2 regions of the Pseudomonas sp. DTU12.1 genome follow, and region 2 is predicted to be linked to the other one. Evidence: predicted binding sites of a transcription regulator. Region 2 holds the regulator's gene; the other holds the start of a gene.
What was found. Region 2 encodes sigma-54, which starts transcription at its own class of promoters, with help from an activator protein. Its sites were predicted from a motif close to ANTGGCATNNANNTTGCTNT; they were not measured.
Positions count from the first base shown of each region.

Region 1: the regulator sigma-54 is predicted to act here: its motif matches at 4,823-4,842, upstream of glnK (P-II family nitrogen regulator).

Region 1 is NZ_CP045254.1:5,927,908-5,937,910, reverse strand. It holds gene GDV60_RS26505 (methyl-accepting chemotaxis protein) at 1-920, shown strand, start outside; gene GDV60_RS26500 (ABC transporter six-transmembrane domain-containing protein) at 1,038-1,961, opposite strand; gene GDV60_RS26495 (TetR/AcrR family transcriptional regulator) at 2,075-2,659, shown strand; gene GDV60_RS26490 (YifB family Mg chelatase-like AAA ATPase) at 2,656-4,152, opposite strand; gene GDV60_RS26485 (accessory factor UbiK family protein) at 4,366-4,629, opposite strand; gene glnK (P-II family nitrogen regulator) at 5,050-5,388, shown strand; gene GDV60_RS26475 (ammonium transporter) at 5,423-6,760, shown strand; partial or broken gene GDV60_RS26470 (YjbQ family protein) at 7,011-7,172, shown strand; gene sutA (transcriptional regulator SutA) at 7,276-7,602, shown strand; gene GDV60_RS26460 (HAD family hydrolase) at 7,676-8,371, opposite strand; gene xerC (tyrosine recombinase XerC) at 8,368-9,267, opposite strand; gene GDV60_RS26450 (DUF484 family protein) at 9,270-9,995, opposite strand.
Region 2 is NZ_CP045254.1:5,106,349-5,116,351, forward strand. It holds gene GDV60_RS22550 (lipid asymmetry maintenance protein MlaB) at 1-283, opposite strand, end outside; gene GDV60_RS22555 (phospholipid-binding protein MlaC) at 280-933, opposite strand; gene mlaD (outer membrane lipid asymmetry maintenance protein MlaD) at 945-1,412, opposite strand; gene mlaE (lipid asymmetry maintenance ABC transporter permease subunit MlaE) at 1,412-2,209, opposite strand; gene GDV60_RS22570 (ATP-binding cassette domain-containing protein) at 2,209-3,018, opposite strand; gene GDV60_RS22575 (KpsF/GutQ family sugar-phosphate isomerase) at 3,306-4,280, shown strand; gene GDV60_RS22580 (HAD family hydrolase) at 4,281-4,805, shown strand; gene lptC (LPS export ABC transporter periplasmic protein LptC) at 4,814-5,386, shown strand; gene lptA (lipopolysaccharide transport periplasmic protein LptA) at 5,373-5,906, shown strand; gene lptB (LPS export ABC transporter ATP-binding protein) at 5,906-6,631, shown strand; gene GDV60_RS22600 (RNA polymerase factor sigma-54) at 6,816-8,309, shown strand; gene hpf (ribosome hibernation-promoting factor, HPF/YfiA family) at 8,385-8,690, shown strand; gene ptsN (PTS IIA-like nitrogen regulatory protein PtsN) at 8,703-9,167, shown strand; gene rapZ (RNase adapter RapZ) at 9,170-10,003, shown strand, end outside.

The DNA of each region.
Region 1 (10,003 bases), 820 kb from region 2:
CGCGGCTGAATGTGTCCAGCCATGACGAAATCGGTCAATTGGCGCGCAGTTTCAACCAGATGGGCGAAGCGCTGTCGACCATGGTCTCGCATATCCGTGAGGCGGCCAAGGAGGTCAACAGCCGCGCCCAGGCGCTGTCGGGCTTGTCAGGTGGGGCCTATGAAGGCATGGAGCAGCAGTCCGGCGAGATCACCAGCATGGCCGGTGCGGTGGAAGAGTTCAGTGCCACCTCGTTGAACATTGCCGACAACATGGGCAATACCGAACGCCTGGCCCAGGAAAATGCCCAGCAGACCCGCATTGGCCGCAACTCGATGCAAGAGGCGTCGGCGTCCCTGGAGCATATCGCCACGGCACTCAATAGCACGGCCACGGTAATCAACACCCTGGGCCAGCGCTCCCAGGAAATCGGTGGCATCGTCGGCGTGATCACCTCGATTGCCGACCAGACCAACCTGTTGGCCCTCAACGCGGCCATCGAGGCGGCACGGGCCGGGGAGCAGGGGCGTGGGTTTGCCGTGGTTGCCGATGAGGTGCGCAACCTGGCCTCACGCACCCGCCAGGCCACCGACGAGATCTCCGGGATGATCCAGAGCATCCAGCAGGAAACCGGCAATGCCATCAGCACCATGGAGCAGGGCAATGTGCTGATGCAGGAAGGCTTGTCGCGCAATGCCGACGTTGCCTCGGCCCTGGCGCGTATCGACGAGCAAAGCCGCTCGGCGGGGCAGCAATTCGCCGCGATCACCACCGCCACCCAGGAGCAAAGCAGCACGGCGACCTTGCTCAGCAGCAACCTGCAGAGCATCGCGCTGGCCAACAGTGAACAACGTGAAGTGGTCTCGAACCTGGCGATTACCGCCAGGGAGTTGGAGACGCTGGCGGCGGGGCTGCGGCATGAGGTTGATCGGTTTCGTTGATTGACTGTCAGGGCCTCATCGCGGGCAAGCCCGGCTCCCACAGTTGACCGTGTTCAATTGAAGAAACCGGTTCAGTGTGGGAGCCGGGCTTGCCCGCGATGACGGCTGACTCGGCTCTCAAGCCTCGGTTCGATCGCCGAGCCCCGGGTCCACCCGTTTGCCGATGTCCTTGAGCCGCGCCAGTTGATCGACCATCCCTGGCGCTTCGTCGAGGCTGCTGACGAAAGTCCACAGGTACGTCATCACCGCGTAGATATGCCCCGCCTTGACCGCCGGCGACAAGGCCAACTGGCTGATCGCCACGATGAACAGCAGCGCGGCCAGTGCGCCGAGCATCAGATAGGCCGCGGCCTCGCGGTCCGACAGCCAGATACGCAGGCGTGACAGCAGTTGGTAATGGCGTCGCAGGGTCTGGGCGCTGACCTTTTCCACCAGGCCAATTTCTTTCTCCAGGCGGTTATTCAAGCGTTTGTGCAATTGCTCGTTACGGCGGGCAAAGCGCGGCAGCAGGGTGATGCACAGCACCAGCGCGGCAAAGCAGGCCAGGCCGACCCAGGGTTCAATCACCAGGAGCATCACGGCTGCGCCAACGATGGATACCAGGGCCGTAGCAATCACCGGCACGTGTTTTTCGAAAAAATCGACAAAATCCCGTGCCAGCACTACCCGCGCGGCAGCCTTTGACGTGCTGTGGTTTTGCAGGCGCTGGTTGAGAATCACCGGCACGGCAAGGTCGGCGTAGATCCGGGTGAAGGTACGGGTATCCAGGGCCCGGCGTGCGGCACCGACTACCCAGAAAGCCATGACCACGGCTGCATAAATCAACGCGCTGCCGGCATCGCCGCGCAGGATCGAGTCCACGGCGAAACCCGCAAACAGCGGGTAGGCCAACAGCAAGGCGTTCTCCAGCGCGACCAACGACAACGTGCCAAACAGCTTCCAGGGGTAAGCCCTGGCGATTGCCTTGAGGGTTTGGCTGGCGGATTGCTGGCCGATTTTCTTGCTTTCTTCGATCAGGATATGCGGCGTTACGGATGGCATGGGTGCACCAAAGGAGTGATAGGCGCTACTATTGAGCGACTGCTCAAGTATCCTTGAGCGATCGCTCAAAAAGCAAGCGCCGCTTATCTGCCGGTGCCCGTAAGGAATTGCCCATGTCGCGTATCGACCGTAAAGACCAGATCATCACCGCTGCCCTGGAGCTGTTTCGCAGCAAGGGTTTTGCCGATGTCTCCACCCGCGATCTGGCGGAGCATGCCGGTTTGTCCCGCAGCCACGTGTATCACTACTTCAGCGACTGGAAAGAACTGCGCCGCGAAGCCTTCGTGCGGTTCGCCACCGACCAGTTGGACGAAGTGCGTGCCCCCCTGGCGCTGGCGCCGCCTCTCGAGGCGTTGCTGGGGTTCCTGCGTGACTGCCTGCCAAGCAGCGCCGATGCCGACTGGGCACTGTGGCTGGACGCCTGGGACGAGGCGCTGTATGACCCGCAAATGGCCCAGGCCTATCTGTCGATCAACGCCCAGTGGCAAGCCATGCTGGCGGAGGTGATCGAGCGGGGTGTGGCCGCGCAGGTGTTCCGTTGCGACTCATCCACACGCGCCGCACGCCAGATCTTTGCCTTGGCGATGGGGTATGCCGATGACCTGATGCTTAACCCCTCCACCGAGTCCGCCGAATCGGCACTGGGTGAGGTGCTGGAAGTGGCGGGGTGGTTGCTGGACTTACCCCGGGATCTCTAGCCCAAGGTTGCTGGGCGGTATTGCAACGCCTCCGCCAAGTGATGCCGCATGATGCTTTCCACCTGCTCCAGATCCGCCAGGGTGCGTGCGACCTTGAGCAGCCGGTGGGCCGCGCGCAACGACAGGGTCAAGCGCTCGCAGGCCGTCTCCAGCCAGCCTTCGTCGACTTTCGATAACTCGCAGTGGCGGCGCAACCCCGTCAGGTCGAGGAAAGCATTTGCACAGCCTTGGCGTTGCTGCTGGCGATCCCTGGCGTCGGCGACGAGGGCAGAAGCGCTGGCCGTGTCATTGCCGGTTTGTTTGGCAGGGTTCAGCGCGGTGCTTTCCCGGGCGACGGTCAGGTGCAGGTCGATGCGGTCCAGCAGCGGCCCGGACAGTTTGTTGCGGTAGCGCTGGACCTGCTCCGGCGTGCAACGACAGCGCCCGCTGGGCTCGCCCATATAGCCGCAAGGGCAGGGGTTCATCGCCGCTACCAGTTGAAACCGCGCCGGGAAACTCACCCGGTCGCGGGCGCGGGAAATCACGATATGCCCGGACTCCAGCGGCTCGCGCAGCACCTCAAGCACTTTGCGATCAAACTCTGGCAACTCATCGAGAAACAGCACCCCATGATGGGCCAGGGTGATTTCCCCTGGCTGGGGTTTCGAGCCGCCACCCACCAGCGCCGGCCCGGACGCGGAATGATGCGGCTGACGGAATGGCCGGTGCGGCCAGTGGCTCAACGGAGCGAGGCTGACCACCGACTGGATCGCCGCCACTTCCAGGGCTTCCTGTTCACTCAGCGGCGGCAGCAAGCCGGGGAGGCGGCTGGCGAGAAGGGTCTTGCCGGTGCCCGGCGGGCCGCTGAACAACAGGTTGTGGGCGCCTGCTGCGGCAATCAACAGCGCTCGCTTGGCCGCCAGTTGGCCTTGCACTTCACTCAGGTCGGGGTAGGGCTTGTTGAGGTACAGCAAGCCGTCTGACTTGAACGGCTCAATCGGCACCTGCCCATTAAGGTGCGCCACTACCTGCAGCAGATGATCCACCGCAATCACCGTCAGCCCGGACGCCAGGCAGGCTTCCTCGGCATTGGCCCGAGGCACGATCACCGTGCGCCCTGCCTTGCGTGCCGCCAGGGCGGCCGGCAACACGCCTTTCACCGCTCGAACCTCGCCGGACAGGGCCAGTTCGCCAAGACACTCCACATCATCGAGCATCAACGCTGGCACCTGCACACTGGCCGCGAGAATCCCCAGGGCAATCGCCAAGTCAAACCGCCCGCCGTCCTTGGGCAGGTCGGCGGGGGCCAGGTTGAGGGTAATGCGGCGTGCGGGGTATTGCAGCGCGCTGTTGAGAATGGCGCTGCGTACGCGGTCCTTGCTTTCCTTCACAGCAGCCTCGGGCAAGCCCACCAGGGTCAACGATGGCAAGCCATTGGCCATATGCACTTCGACCGTGACGGCAGGGGCTTCGACGCCGATCTGGGCGCGGCTGTGGACGATGGCGAGGGACATGCTCGTTCCTTGAAAGAGAGGCCGCTTCCTGCGGGTTTTTCAAGGGTAGACGAGGTGGGGAAGAGCGAAGCGGGGAGGTTTTACAGAACGTATCCGGAGTCGTTCGCAGCGCTTTATGTGGGAGCTGGCTTGCCTGCGATGCAGCCGCCTCGGTGTATCAGAAAGACTGAGGCGATGCTATCGCAGGCAAGCCAGCTCCCACACTGACCGCGTTTATTCAGCAGCGGGTGGCGTCAACTTGGCTTCCAACTCCGCGACCTTCGCCTCCAGGCTCTCCAGACGCGCGCGGGTGCGGGCCAGGACCACCATCTGGCTGTCGAATTCCTCGCGGCTCACCAGGTCCAGTTTGCTGAACCCGCTTTGCAGCAGCGCCTTGAACTGGCTTTCGATTTCGTTGCGAGGCAGCGGGGTTTCGCCGCTGAACAGGCGAGAGGCATGGCCGCTCAGGGCGTCGAGGAGATCTTTGGGCGCGAGCATGGGAAACATTCCGGAAAACAGTTGGCCGGCAGTGTATCACGCAGCGCCTACAGTCTTTTCAAGGTGATCTGCGCACGCTTTTCGCGCATCGGCCCGAATGGGTGTGCACCGTTTTTGTGCGTATCCAGGCCGCAGCACAGGCCCGTGGGCGGATGTAAGCGGGCAACGGATTGATTTCAGTGGTTTTTACGGAGCTGGCAAGGTTTCTGCTTAGACGATCATGACCCATGCACTGATGCAGTCGCTGTGACGAATGCAGTGCGCTGACGGATCAGGGTACTTGTTTCGTCACCAACGGTTAGCTGGCGTCGCAAAGGCAATTGCCAAGGCGACGATGCGTTACAAAGCCAGGCACTGCGCTTAGACTTGAGACGGGTTTGTTTTCCTGGGGCAAGTCCACCAATTCGGGAGAGAGTTTTCATGAAGCTAGTCACTGCCATCATCAAGCCGTTCAAGTTGGACGATGTACGCGAGTCACTGTCCGAGATCGGCGTGCAGGGCATTACCGTCACCGAGGTCAAAGGCTTCGGTCGGCAGAAGGGTCATACCGAGCTGTATCGCGGCGCGGAATATGTAGTCGATTTCCTGCCGAAGGTGAAGATTGATGTCGCCATTGACGACAAGGATCTTGATCGGGTTATCGAGGCGATAACCAAGGCGGCCAACACCGGCAAGATCGGTGACGGCAAGATCTTCGTGGTCAATCTGGAACAGGCTATTCGCATCCGTACCGGCGAAACCGATACCGACGCAATCTAAGCCGCCAAACCCCAACGCCCCAGGAGAAAACAATATGACTCTGCGTAAATTCGCAGGGCTAGGAGCCCTGTTGTCCATCGTAATGCCCAGCCTGGCCATGGCGGCAGACGAAGTGGCGGCTCCAGTCCTCAACTCCGGCGACACCGCCTGGATGCTGACAGCCACCGCATTGGTGCTGTTCATGACCATCCCCGGCCTCGCGCTGTTCTACGGCGGCATGGTCCGCTCCAAAAACATTCTTTCCGTGATGATGCAGTGCTTCGCCATTACCGGTCTGATCAGCATCCTGTGGGTCGTTTACGGCTACAGCATTGCGTTCGACACCACCGGCATGGAGCAGGGCGTCGTCAACTTCAACTCCTTCTTCGGCGGTATGGGCAAGGCGTTCCTGGCGGGTGTCACACCGTCCAGCATTACTGGCCCTGCGGCGCTGTTCCCGGAAGCGGTGTTCATCACCTTCCAGATGACCTTTGCGATCATCACCCCGGCGCTGATCGTCGGTGCATTCGCCGAGCGCATGAAGTTCTCCGCCATGCTGCTGTTCATGGCCATCTGGTTCACCCTGGTCTATGCGCCAATCGCGCACATGGTCTGGAGCGGCAACGGCGGCCTGATGTGGGACTGGGGCGTGCTGGACTTCGCTGGCGGCACCGTGGTGCACATCAACGCCGGTGTGGCTGGCCTGGTGGCGTGCATCGTGCTCGGCAAGCGTAAAGGCTACCCGACTACGCCGATGGCCCCGCATAACCTGGGCTACACCCTGATCGGTGCGGCAATGCTGTGGATCGGCTGGTTCGGCTTCAATGCCGGCTCCGCTGCAGCGGCCAACGGCACGGCCGGCATGGCGATGCTGGTGACCCAGATCGCCACCGCTGCTGCGGCACTGGGCTGGATGTTCGCCGAGTGGATCACCCACGGCAAACCAAGCGCCCTGGGCATCGCCTCCGGTGTGGTTGCCGGCCTGGTGGCCGTTACGCCGGCCGCCGGTACCGTGGGCCCGATGGGCGCCCTGGTGATCGGCCTGGCTTCGGGTGTGATCTGCTTCTTCTGCGCCACCAGCCTCAAACGCAAGCTGGGCTACGATGACTCCCTGGATGCCTTCGGTGTACACGGCGTGGGCGGGATTGTCGGGGCAATTCTCACCGGCGTATTCGCGGCGCCGATCCTGGGTGGCTTCGGCACAGTGACCGATATTGCCGCACAGGTCTGGATCCAGGCCAAGGGCGTCGGCTTTACCGTGATCTACACCGGTATCGTGACTTTTGTGATTCTCAAGGTGCTGGACTTGACCATCGGCCTGCGTGTGACTGAAGAGGAAGAGGCCGTTGGCCTGGACCTGGCGGAACACAACGAACGCGGCTACAACTTGTAAGAACCTATGAAAAAACTTGCCCGGCTTGCCGGGCATTTTTTTGTCTGGTATTTGCCTGGGGTGAAGGCTTGTGAGATTTTTTGTGGCGAGTTTGTGATCGGATCCACAAGGCAGTTTTCACTGTGCGAATGTCTTACAGGCATGTAGGCGTATTCGGCACTTTGTTTTTTCCCAGAGCGCGCTAGAATGCGCGCCGATGGGCGCAGAACTGTATACGGCGGCAGACCCTGATTACCCTGTGGGCCAAGCCCCGGGTCCTTTCAAGGGCAACCTATCAGGTCGCCAACTGAGTTTGCCGGTCAAGGCCGGCCACTTGGCAATGGGCACATGGCAACGCGTTTATCTGGGCGAGCAGCGTGATCATGGCGGTGCTCGTAAAGTCCTCGGTACCTTGCAGGGTGACGGGGCATAAGCCACTGGTTATCCGGTGGACGTTGATTTTTTTCCGGCAGCCTTCGACAGATGGTGAAGCTGGGCTATAACTAATCTGCTTTTCGCAAGTCATGAGGTAGAACATGAGCGACGATGATCTGGAAAACGACGAACTGGAAGTAGGTGACGAAGACGACACCGAAGAAGGTCTTGAAGCGGCAGCGGAAGACGTTGCTGACGACGACGGTGGCGATGACGCACCTGTTCCGGCCGCCAAAGGCAAGGCCAAGGCTGCCGTTTCGGTAGACGAACTGCCGAGCGTCGAGGCCAAGAACAAAGAGCGCGATGCGCTGGCCCGTGCGATGGAAGAGTTCCTCGCCAAAGGTGGCAAAGTTCAGGAAGTCGAGGCTAACGTGGTGGCAGATCCACCGAAGAAGCCGGATAACAAGTACGGCAGCCGTCCTATCTGAGGTCGGTGACTTGCTTGCTGAAAAAGCCCGCCGTCGCTGCGGGCTTTTTCATGGGCGACTCTATTTCCTACAGTTATTTCCAGCTGTGGAGCAGTGAGGGCAGCTCGGTCAGGCTACGAATCTGCGCATCCGGCAACTTATCGCCTGTCCAGGCCTTGCCAGTCGGGTTGAACCACACCGCTCGCAACCCCGCCTGCTGCGCGCCGGCAATGTCATCACCTGGATGGTCGCCGATGTGCACTGCCGCACTGGCCTCCACCCCGCCTCGCTGCAACGCTTCCTCAAACAATCGCGCATCTGGCTTGGGGATGCCGATATCCTCGGCCCTCAGGGCAAAGTGGAAGTAATCTGCCAGGCCCACGCGTTGTACGTCGGCATTGCCATTGGTGATCACCCCCAGCAGGAAGTGCTGGCGCAGGGCTTGAAGCATCGGCTCGGCTTCCGGGAACACCGTGAGTTGGTGCCGCGCGTGAATGAAAGCTTCAAAACACACATCGGCCATCTCCGTGGCTTGCGGTTGTGCATAACCGGCCTCTTCAAAGGCATGCATCAGCACCCGGTGGCGCAGGATGCTGATCCGGTGCTTGAGCTCGGGATGACGCTGCAGCACCTGCTGGCGCAGGCTGGCGAAATGCTCCAGGGGCAGGTCGCCGACCTTGGGCGCATGGGTTGCCAGCCATTGGCGCATCGATGCTTCGGCGCTGATGATGACGGGGACGTTATCCCACAAGGTATCGTCCAGGTCGAAGGTGATTAGCTTGATGCTCATGAGTCGCCGCCTTTAATGCGTTTGGCCCTTGGGTGGGCGCTGTCGTACACCGTCGCCAGATGCTGGAAGTCCAGGTGGGTGTAGATCTGGGTGGTCTTGATATCCGAGTGGCCGAGCAGTTCCTGTACGGCGCGCAAGTCTTGTGACGATTCCAGCAGGTGGCTGGCAAAGGAGTGCCGCAGCATGTGCGGATGCAGGTTCTGCCCCAGCTCCCGCTCGCCGGCGGCCTTGACCCGTAACTGAATGGCCCGTGGCCCGAGGCGTCGGCCCTGCTGGCTGACAAACACCGCATCGTCCGGCGGATTGCTCAAGGCCCGCAGGGGCAGCCATATCAGCAGGGCGTCGCGGGCTTTTTTGCCGATGGGCAGCACGCGGGTCTTGCTGCCTTTGCCGTGCACTTGTACCAGGCCGTCGGCCAGGTCCAACTGATCGAGATTGAGGCTGGTCAGCTCCGACAGGCGCAGGCCCGAAGAGTAGAACAGCTCCAGGATCGCCTGGTCGCGGTGTGCCAGGAAGTCATCCTCGACCGCGCCATCGAGCAATTGCAGGGTGCGGTCGGCATCCAGGGTCTTGGGCAGGCGACGTTCACCCTTGGGCGGCGCCAGGCCGTTGGCCGGGTCGTGGTCGCACAGGCCTTCGCGGTTGAGGTAGTGATAGAGGCCGCGCACCGCCGACAGCAGGCGCGCCAGGCTGCGGGAGGATTGGCCTTGCTGGTGCAGGCGGGCAATCAGGCTGCGCAGGCCCTGGATGTCGAGGGCCTTCCAGCTGCCGATCTGTTGTTTCTCGCAGAAGGCCAGGACCTTGTTCAAGTCCCGCCGATAAGCCTCCAGCGTATGGGGAGACACCTGGCGCTCGCTGCGCAGGTGAGCGCAGTAGGCGTCCAGTTGTCGTTCCATGGCTAGCGCACCGCGCGCAGGGCGGTGGTAAAGCGCGGCAGGCTACGGCTCAGCACTTCGGCAATGTAGGTCAAGAACAGGGTGCCGACGGTGCTTTTGTAGTGCTGCGGATCACGGCTGGCGATGGCGAGGACGCCGTGCAAGCCCTGATGGCTGAGAGCGACCACGGCAGTCGAGCCGATCTGCACGCGCTGGTCTTCGCCAAACAGGAAGTCCAGCTCATGCTCGCGCAGAGTGCCGCTGATGGTCTTGCCTTCTGACAGCAGGCCACCAATGGCGGTTTGCGCCTCGCTGCCCTTGACCCAGCGCCCGACCGGCATCGGGTTGTCACTGAACAGGATCAGGCTGACAAACGGCACCTGGAAGTCCTGGCGCAGGCTGTCTTCGACGGCAATGGTCAGGTCTTCCAGGCTGCCAGCATCCAGCAGCGCCAGGATCAGGCGGCGGGTCTTGTCGAACAGGCGGTCGTTGTCACGGGCCACGTCCATCAACTGCGAAAGCCGATGGCGCATTTCGATGTTGCGCTCGCGCAGGATTTTCATCTGCCGTTCTACCAACGACACGGTATCGCCGCGCTGGTGAGGGATACGCAGGGCCGGGAGCAGCTCGTCGTGTTCGACGAAGAAGTCCGGGTTAGCCTCCAGGTAAGCGGCGACGGCCGCTGCCTCCAGGCTTTCGCAAGGGGATCCTTCGGGCTGCTTGGCGGGTGCCTGGGGCTTATCGGTCATTGGCGAGT
Region 2 (10,003 bases):
TCAAACCGCTAACCTGGGCAATTTCACGCATATCCTCGGGTAATGCGCGAATACTGACAGGTTTATTGACCGCTGCGGCGTCACGTAGGAAACACAGGAGCAATGACAAGCCAACACTGCTGGACTTCACCACCGCCGAGCAATCGATAACCAATGCCTGCGCGGTGCTGGCATTGATCAACGCCTGGCCCTGCTTGCGCAGGGCCGGCCCGGTGCTGTAGTCGAGCACGCCGCTGAGGAGCAGCTCGCCGGCCTGGCCTTGACGAACAGCCGACTCGGTCATGGGGCCTGCTTCTCTGCGGCTTCTTCGGTCACTTCCTTGGCCTTGGCCACTTCGCCAGCCCAACCATTGATGGTCTTGTCCAGGTCGTTGCCATTGCGCTGCATGGCATCGGCGAACTGGTCACGGAACAGCTTGCCAATGTTGATGCCATTGATGATCACGTTGCGCACTTTCCACTCACCGTTGATTTTCTCAAGGGTGTAGGAAACCGGATAGATCGAGCCATTGTTGCCCTTGACCTGCATATCCACGCTGGTGCGGTCACCGGACTCATCCTTGGCCGGGGAAACGACGATACCCTGGTTGTTGTATTCCAGCAGGGCGTTGCCGTAGAACTGCATCAGGCTGCGCTTGAAGTTTTCCTGGAAGCGCTGCATCTGCTCAGGCGTAGCCTTGCGCGAGTACTTGACGGTCATGATGCTGCGGGAGATGCCATCAGCGTCGACCACTGGCCCCACAATCCCGTTGAGGGCATCGTAGAACGCGCTTGGGCTCTGCTTGTACTGTTCCTTGTTTGCCGCAAGGTCAGCCAGCAACTCCTTGGTGGTTCTATCAATAATGTCGTGCGCCGACGGCGCCGCCACGGCGTTAGCCATCAATGGCAAGGCTGCCAACAGCACCAACAGGCCACGTCGCAAGGTAGAGATCATGAACAAACTCCTCATTTGGCGTCTTTACTAACCGTATTAAGCAGGAATTTACCGATCAGGTCCTCCAATACCAGCGACGACTGTGTGTCATGAATGGTCGAACCATCCTTGAGCAAGGCTTCTTCCCCGCCCACGCTGATACCGATGTACTTTTCGCCCAGCAGACCCGCCGTGAGGATAGACGCCGTGGAGTCAGTCGGCAGGTTATCTACCTTCTTGTCCAGTTGCAGGGTCACTCGGCCGGTGAAGCTGTCGCGGTCCAGATCGATTGCCGTGACCTTGCCGATGGTCACACCGGCCATGGTCACTTTAGCTCTGACCGTCAAACCGGCGATATTGTCGAAGTAGGCGTAAAGTTTATAGGTATCGGCGGCCGGGCTGGCCGACAAGCCGCTGACTCGCAGGGCGAGCAACAGTAAAGCCAGGATGCCAGCCAGCAAGAAAAGGCCGACACCGATTTCCACAGTGCGGTTTTGCATCAGAAATCTCCAAACATCAAGGCGGTCAAAATGAAGTCAAGGCCCAGTACCGCCAGCGAGGCGTACACAACGGTCTTGGTGGTGGCTCGACTGATCCCTTCTGAAGTGGGCTCACAGTCATAGCCTTGGAATACGGCGATCCAAGTCACGACAAAGGCGAAGACGATGCTCTTGATAATGCCATTGAGCACGTCACCGCTGAAGGTCACGCTGTTTTGCATATTGGCCCAGTAGGAGCCGTCGTAGACTCCCAGCCAATCCACCGCCACCCAGGAACCGCCCCAGATCCCGACCACGCTGAAAATCATCGCCAGCAGTGGCAAGGAGATGAAGCCGGCCCACAGGCGCGGGGCAACAATGTACTTGAGCGGGTCCACGCCGATCATTTCCAGGCTGGACAGCTGCTCGGTGGCCTTCATATTACCGATCTCGGCGGTCAAGGCAGAACCGGCGCGCCCGGCAAACAGCAATGCCGTGACTACCGGCCCCAGTTCACGCAGTAGCGTCAGCGCAACCATCTGCCCCACCGCCTGCTCTGAACCGTAGCTGGACAGGATATTGAACCCCTGCAACGCCAGTACCATGCCGATGAACACCCCGGAGACCACGATGATCACCAGGGACATCACGCCAACCGAATGCAACTGCTTGAGCAGCAAGCCAAAACCGCCGCCGATGCCGCCGCGGCCAAGCAAGGCGTGAAACAGGAAAATCGTCGAACGCCCGAGCACTTCGACGATGTCGATGCCCGAGCGACCGAAAAGGCGAACCTTCTCGATTAAAGATGTCTTGCGCATCAGCGCTTCCCCAGAAGATCTGAGCGGTAGTCCGCTGCCGGAAAATGAAAAGGCACCGGGCCATCAGGATCGCCGGTCATGAATTGGCGGATGCGCGGGTTATCAGCATTCATCAGCTCTTCAGGCGTGCCCTGCCCCAATACCTGGCCATCGCCGACGACATAGAGATAGTCGGCGATGCTCGCGGTTTCGGCCAGGTCATGGGAAACCACGATGCTGGTGATGCCCAGCGCATCGTTGAGCAGGCGGATCAGGCGCACCAGTACGCCCATGGCGATAGGGTCCTGACCGACAAACGGCTCGTCATACATCAGGATCTGCGGGTCGAGAGCAATCGCCCGTGCCAGGGCTACACGTCGTTTCATACCGCCGGAAAGCTCGTCAGGCATCAAGTCGATGGCACCGCGAAGCCCCACGGCCTGCAGTTTCAACAGCACGATGTCACGAATCATTTCTTCGGACAGCTGGGTATGCACCCGCAGCGGGAACGCGACGTTTTCGAAAACATCAAGATCGGTGAACAGAGCACCGCTCTGGAACAGCACCCCCATGTGCTTGCGCGCATCGAACAGGTCGCTGCGCGACAGGGTCGGCAGGTTCTGGCCATTGACCCAGACTTCGCCGGCAGTGGGACGCAGCTGCATGCCCATCAGGCGCAGCAGGGTCGTCTTGCCGCAACCGGACGGCCCCATGATGCCCGTCACCTTGCCGCGGGGAATGCGAATATCGACATTATTGAAGATGCTGCGCGTACCGCGCTTGAAGGAAAGGCCCTTCAGCTCGACCGCGTAGGCGTTATCGGCACTCATCTAAACTCCTTGGGATGCAGCTTCTCACTCAGACACCACGTTTGGGACAACTGCTTGCGACAGTTAGACACATGTGAGCTGCGCGGACCGAACTGGCGGCGAACTATATCACTGCTGACATAAAGCGCCCAAGGCCGCAGCAGCGCTTGTTCAGAAACATGACAGGTAAACGCGTATTTGAGAGTGTTCTCACATCCGAGGCGAACAAACCCTGACGAACTTGCGTGAGGGAATTGTTCATTACCGCTATAATCGCCGACTTTTCGTCAGGCTATACGATTTCAGACATGAGCCAATCCAGCGACCTTATTCAATCCGCACAACGCACCATCCGCCTCGAGCTTGAAGCCGTAGAAGGCTTGCTGGCCCATATCGACGCAGATTTCGTACGCGCCTGCGAGATGATCCTGGCCAGCAAAGGCCGGGTTGTCGTGGTCGGCATGGGCAAGTCTGGCCATGTCGGCAACAAGATTGCCGCCACCCTGGCCAGCACCGGCACCACGGCGTTTTTCGTGCACCCGGCCGAAGCCAGCCATGGCGACATGGGCATGATTACCCGTGATGACGTGATTGTGGCCCTGTCCAACTCCGGCACCACCAACGAAATCGTGACCCTGCTGCCGCTGATCAAACGCCTGGGCATCAAGCTGATCAGCATGACCGGCAACCCGGACTCGACGCTGGCCAAGGCCGCCGAAGTGAACCTGAATGTGCATGTGGCGCACGAGGCCTGCCCGCTCAACCTGGCACCGACCTCGTCCACCACCGCCGCCCTGGTCATGGGCGACGCGCTGGCCGTGGCCCTGCTGGAAGCCCGCGGCTTTACCGCCGAAGACTTCGCTTTTTCCCACCCAGGTGGCGCCCTTGGCCGTCGCCTGTTGCTGAAAGTGGAAAATGTGATGCATGCCGGGGACGAACTGCCCCAGGTACAGCGCGGCACCCTGCTTAAGGACGCGCTGATGGAAATGACCCGCAAGGGCCTGGGCATGACCGTGATTCTGGAGGCCGACGGCCGCCTGGCCGGGGTTTTCACCGACGGCGACCTGCGCCGCACCCTGGATCGCGCCATTGATATCCATACCGCGACCATCGATCAGGTCATGACCCCTCATGGCAAGACCGCCCGCGCCGAAATGCTCGCCGCCGAAGCCCTGAAGATCATGGAAGACCACAAAGTCGGCGCCCTGGTGGTGGTCGACGATGCCGATCATCCGATTGGCGCCCTGAATATGCACGATTTGCTGCGCGCAGGAGTGATGTAAATGAACACCGACCTGTTGCAACGGGGCAAGGCCATCAAGCTGGCGATTTTCGACGTCGATGGCGTACTGACTGACGGCCGCCTGTACTTCCTCGAAGATGGCAGCGAATTCAAGACGTTCAATACGCTGGACGGCCAGGGCATCAAGATGCTGATGGCCTCTGGCGTGCAGACTGCGATTATCAGTGGTCGCAAGACCCCGGTCGTGGAACGCCGCGCACAAAACCTGGGGATTCCTTACCTCTACCAGGGCCGCGAGGATAAACTGGTGGTTCTGGATGAGCTTCTTGGCAAACTCAACCTAAGCTATGAGCAAGTCGCCTATCTGGGCGATGACTTGCCTGACCTGCCGGTGATCCGGCGCGTGGGCCTGGGCATGGCCGTGGCCAATGCCGCATCGTTTGTTCGCGAACACGCCCACGGCATTACCCAGGCCCGTGGCGGCGAAGGTGCCGCCCGCGAGTTCTGCGAGCTGATCCTGCGCGCCCAGGGCAGCCTTGAAGCGGCCCACGCCGCCTACCTATAGAGCCTTCTATGCTGAGCAAAAAGATTCGCAACTTCCTGATATTCGGAGCCATTGCCGCACTGTTCCTCGCGGTGGGCTACTGGAATATCAGCCCGGAGCGCTTCCTCGATCAGCCTGTCGTGCAGGCCGACCAGGGCGCCATCGACTATTACGCCACCAACGCCTACAGCGTGCAGTTCCTGCCTGACGGCAAGGTGCAGTACGAAATGACGTCGGACAAGGTCGAACACTTGAAGGCTTCAGAGGTCACATTGCTGACCAATCCGGACCTGAATCTGTATCGCGGCACCGAATTCCCGTGGCACGTCACCAGCAAGCGTGGCGAGGTCAACCCGGACGGTACCGAAGTGGAACTGATCGATTCGGTGCGCGTTGCGCGTACTGACGCCCAGAACCGCGACACCATCATTACCAGCAGTCGCATGACCGTATTCCCACAGAAGCAATATGCGCAGACCGAGCAAGACGTTAGAATCGACGGCGCTGGCGGTGTATCGACTGGCAAGGGAATGAAAGCGTATTTGAAAGAAAGCAGGATACACCTGCTATCGAACGTAAGAGGACAGTATGAGGCTCGTTAAAACCCTCCCTATTTTGCTCGGTCTGGGCGCAGCACTGGGAAGCGTGAGCGCCTGGGCTCTGCCGAACGATAGCCAGCAACCGATCCATATTCAGGCTGACGATGCGCAACTGGATGACAAGCAAGGTATCGCGACCTACAAGGGCGACGTAATCATCACTCAAGGTTCGATGAAGATTACCGGCAATACCGTCACCCTGACCCGCACCCCGGCCGGCGACATCGACGTCGTGACCTCGGTGGGCAACCTTGCCTATTTCGAACAGAAGCAAAACGCCGCCGATCCAGGCCCGATCAAAGGCTACGGCGTAACCATCCAGTACCACGCGCCGCAGAACCGAATCGTACTGACTGACCGCGCCAAAGTGATCAGCAGCGACGGCAACTCGACCGAAGGCGAGAAAATCGTCTACGACACCGTCAAGCAGATCGCCACTGCTGGCCGCGCCAATGGCACCAAGGTCACCGCGCCACGTCCGCGCATTGACATGGTTATCCAGCCGAAGAAGAAGGCCCAGTAATGGCAACCCTGAAAGCCCAGCATCTGGCCAAGGCCTATAAAAGCCGTCAGGTCGTGCGCGACGTCAGCCTGTCGATCGACAGCGGCCAGATCGTCGGCCTGCTTGGCCCCAACGGTGCCGGCAAGACCACCTGTTTCTACATGATTGTCGGCCTGGTCCAGGCAGACCAGGGCCGTGTATTGATCGATGACCTGGACGTGAGCCACCAGCCAATGCACGGTCGTGCACGGGCCGGTATCGGCTATCTCCCCCAGGAGGCGTCGATCTTCCGCAAACTGTCAGTGTCCGACAACATCATGGCGATCCTTGAGACCCGCAAGGAACTGGATCGCGATGGGCGCCGCCAGGAGCTGGAAAGCCTGCTGCAGGAGTTCCACATCAACCACATTCGCGACAACCTCGGCATGAGCCTGTCCGGCGGCGAACGTCGTCGCGTGGAAATCGCCCGCGCCCTGGCCACTGCACCGAAGTTCATCCTGCTGGACGAACCCTTCGCCGGTGTCGACCCGATTTCGGTAGGCGACATCAAGCAGATCATCCATCACCTCAAGGCCAAGGGGATCGGCGTGCTGATCACCGACCACAACGTGCGTGAGACCCTGGATATCTGTGAAACCGCCTACATCGTAAACGACGGCCAACTGATTGCCGAAGGCGACTCCGCCACCATCCTGGCCAACGAACTGGTCAAGGAAGTGTATCTGGGGCACGAGTTCCGCCTGTAACCACTGTGATGTCAGGACATTCGCCATCGGGCGCGGGAGTCAATAAAAACCTCATTATTTTTATTGTTACCGCGCTCTAGGCAAAGCCCCCGATATCAGGCATATAATTTGCTTATGTTTGGCGCTCACGCGCCCTGTCGTGGATGGCGCATTGCGCCGGCGAATAAGGTGTTAAGCCCCTGCCATGAAACCATCGCTAGTCCTGAGAATGGGCCAGCAGCTGACGATGACACCGCAGCTGCAACAGGCCATCCGCCTGCTCCAATTGTCGACCCTGGACCTGCAACAGGAAATCCAGGAGGCCCTGGAGTCCAACCCGATGCTCGAACGCCAGGAAGAAGGCGACGACTTCGATAATGCCGACCCACTGGCCGACAACATAGAGCAAAAACCCAATCCCGACGTCCAGGAACCGTCCTACCAGGAAGCCGCCCCCACGGTGGATAACCTGGAAGAAGGCGAATGGAACGAACGCATTCCCAATGAACTGCCCGTGGACACGGCCTGGGAAGATGTCTACCAGACCAGCGCCAGCAGCCTGCCCAGCAACGACGATGACGAGTGGGACTTCACCACCCGCACCTCCGTTGGCGAGAGCCTGCAGAGCCATCTGCTGTGGCAACTGAACCTTGCCCCGATGTCCGACACCGATCGCCTGATCGCCGTGACCCTGATCGATTGCATCAATAATCAGGGCTACCTGGACGAGACCCTTGAGGAAATCCTCGAGGCCTTCGACCCGGAACTGGACATCGAGCTGGACGAAATCGAAGCGGTGCTGCACCGCATCCAGCAGTTCGAGCCTGCCGGCATTGGCGCGCGCAATCTCAGCGAGTGCCTGTTGCTGCAACTGCGCCAGCTACCCGCCAAGACCCCGTGGCTGACCGAGGCCCAACGCCTGGTCACCGACTACATCGACCTGCTGGGCAGCCGCGACTACAGCCAGTTGATGCGCCGCATGAAGCTCAAGGAAGATGACCTGCGCCAGATCATCGAGCTGGTACAGAGCCTCAACCCGCGCCCCGGCTCGCAGATCGAGTCCAGCGAAGCCGAATATGTCGTGCCTGACGTGATCGTGCGCAAGGACAACGAGCGCTGGCTGGTGGAACTGAACCAGGAATCGGTGCCACGCCTGCGGGTCAACCCGCAATACGCCGGGTTCGTGCGCCGGGCCGATACCAGTGCCGACAACACCTTCATGCGCAACCAGTTGCAGGAAGCGCGCTGGTTCATCAAGAGCCTGCAAAGCCGCAACGAGACCCTGATGAAGGTAGCCACCCAGATCGTCGAGCATCAGCGCGGCTTCCTGGAGTACGGCGACGAGGCGATGAAGCCGTTGGTACTGCATGATATTGCCGAAGCCGTTGGCATGCATGAGTCGACCATTTCCCGGGTAACCACCCAGAAATTCATGCATACCCCACGGGGTATATATGAGCTGAAATACTTTTTCTCCAGCCACGTCAGCACCTCCGAAGGCGGCGAATGCTCGTCCACGGCGATCCGCGCGATCATCAAAAAACTGGTTGCCGCGGAAAATCAGAAAAAGCCGTTGAGTGACAGCAAGATCGCTGGTTTACTGGAGGCACAAGGCATTCAGGTCGCCCGTCGAACCGTCGCCAAGTACCGCGAGTCCCTTGGGATCGCGCCTTCCAGCGAGCGTAAGCGGTTGATGTGACGGGCGGGCCACAGCGTTCCAGTGGCGGGTATTCCTACCCGCCGCTTTATGCACTGGCAACGAAGGAGAAGCTGTATGCAAGTCAACATCAGTGGACACCAACTGGAAGTGACCGAACCGCTGCGCGCCTACATCAGCGAGAAACTCAAACGAATTGAGGGGCATTTCGACAAGATCACCAATGTGCAAGTCATCATGTCTGTCGAAAAGCTGAAGCAGAAAATCGAAGCCACCTTGCGTATACCCGGCGGGGAAGTAGTCGCCAATGCAGAGCATGCAGATATGTATGCCGCTATTGACGACCTGACCGACAAGCTGGATCGCCAAATCAAAAAGCATAAGGAAAAGCAGCAGAGCCTTCTTCAAGGCACAGGCCGCTAACACTCCCCACCCATGATTCGACTTGAAACCATCCTGACCCCCGGCCGTTCCCTCGTGAACGCGCCGGGCGGCAGTAAAAAGAAAGCCCTCGAACAGATTGCCAACCTGATCAGCCGCGAAGTGCCTGAACTGGTGATGCAAGACGTGTACGAGGCTCTGATTGCCCGTGAAAAACTCGGCTCGACCGGTTTTGGCAACGGCATCGCTATTCCTCATTGCCGCCTCAAGGGCTGTGAAACTCCGGTAAGCGCCCTGTTACACCTGGACGCCCCCACTGATTTCGACGCCATCGATGGCGCCCCGGTTGACCTGCTGTTTGTCCTGCTGGTCCCGGAGGCCGCTACCGATGCGCACCTGGAACTGCTCAGGCAGATCGCCAGCATGCTCGACCGTGAAGAAGTACGTAAGAAACTGCGTAGCGCCAGCACCAATGAAGCGCTGTATCAGGTTGTCCTGGATGAGCAAAGCGGGCAGTAATCATGCGTTTGATCATCGTCAGCGGGCGTTCCGGCTCAGGTAAAAGTACTGCCCTCAACGTGCTTGAGGACAACGGTTTCTATTGCATCGACAACTTGCCGGCGGGCCTGTTGCCCGAGTTGGCGGAGCGCGCGCTGATCCACACCGAGCTGGCGCAACCGCTGGTGGCGGTGTCGATTGACGCCCGCAACCTGCCCAGCCACCTCACGCGATTCCCGGAATTGCTTGAAGAGGTACGCGCCAAGCATATCCATTGCGACGTGCTGTACCTGGATGCCGACGAAGAAACGCTGCTCAAGCGCTTCTCGGAAACCCGTCGCCGCCACCCGCTGAGTAGCTCGAACCGCTCGCTGGCTGAAGCCATCGAGGACGAGACCAAGCTGTTGGGGCCGATCATTGATTTGGCCGACCTCAAGATCAACACCACCAGCCTGAACCTTTACCAACTGCGTGACGCCATCAAGCTGCGCCTGCTGAACCAGCCGGAGCCCGGCACGGCATTCCTGGTTGAATCCTTTGGTTTCAAGCGGGGCATGCCGATAGACGCCGACCTGGTATTTGACGTGCGCTGCCTACCCAACCCTTACTGGAAGCCGGAACTGCGCGATCAGTCAGGCCTGGACCAGCCGGTTGCCGAATACCTGGCGGCTCAACCGGATGTCGAAGAGATGTTCCAGGATATCTCCAGCTACCTGCTCAAGTGGCTACCACGCTTTGCCGCCAGCAACCGGGCCTATGTCACCATCGCTATCGGCTGTACCGGCGGGCACCACCGCTCCGTCTACCTGACCGAGCGCCTGGGCCAGGTCTTGCAGAAAACCCTCAAGAATGTCCAG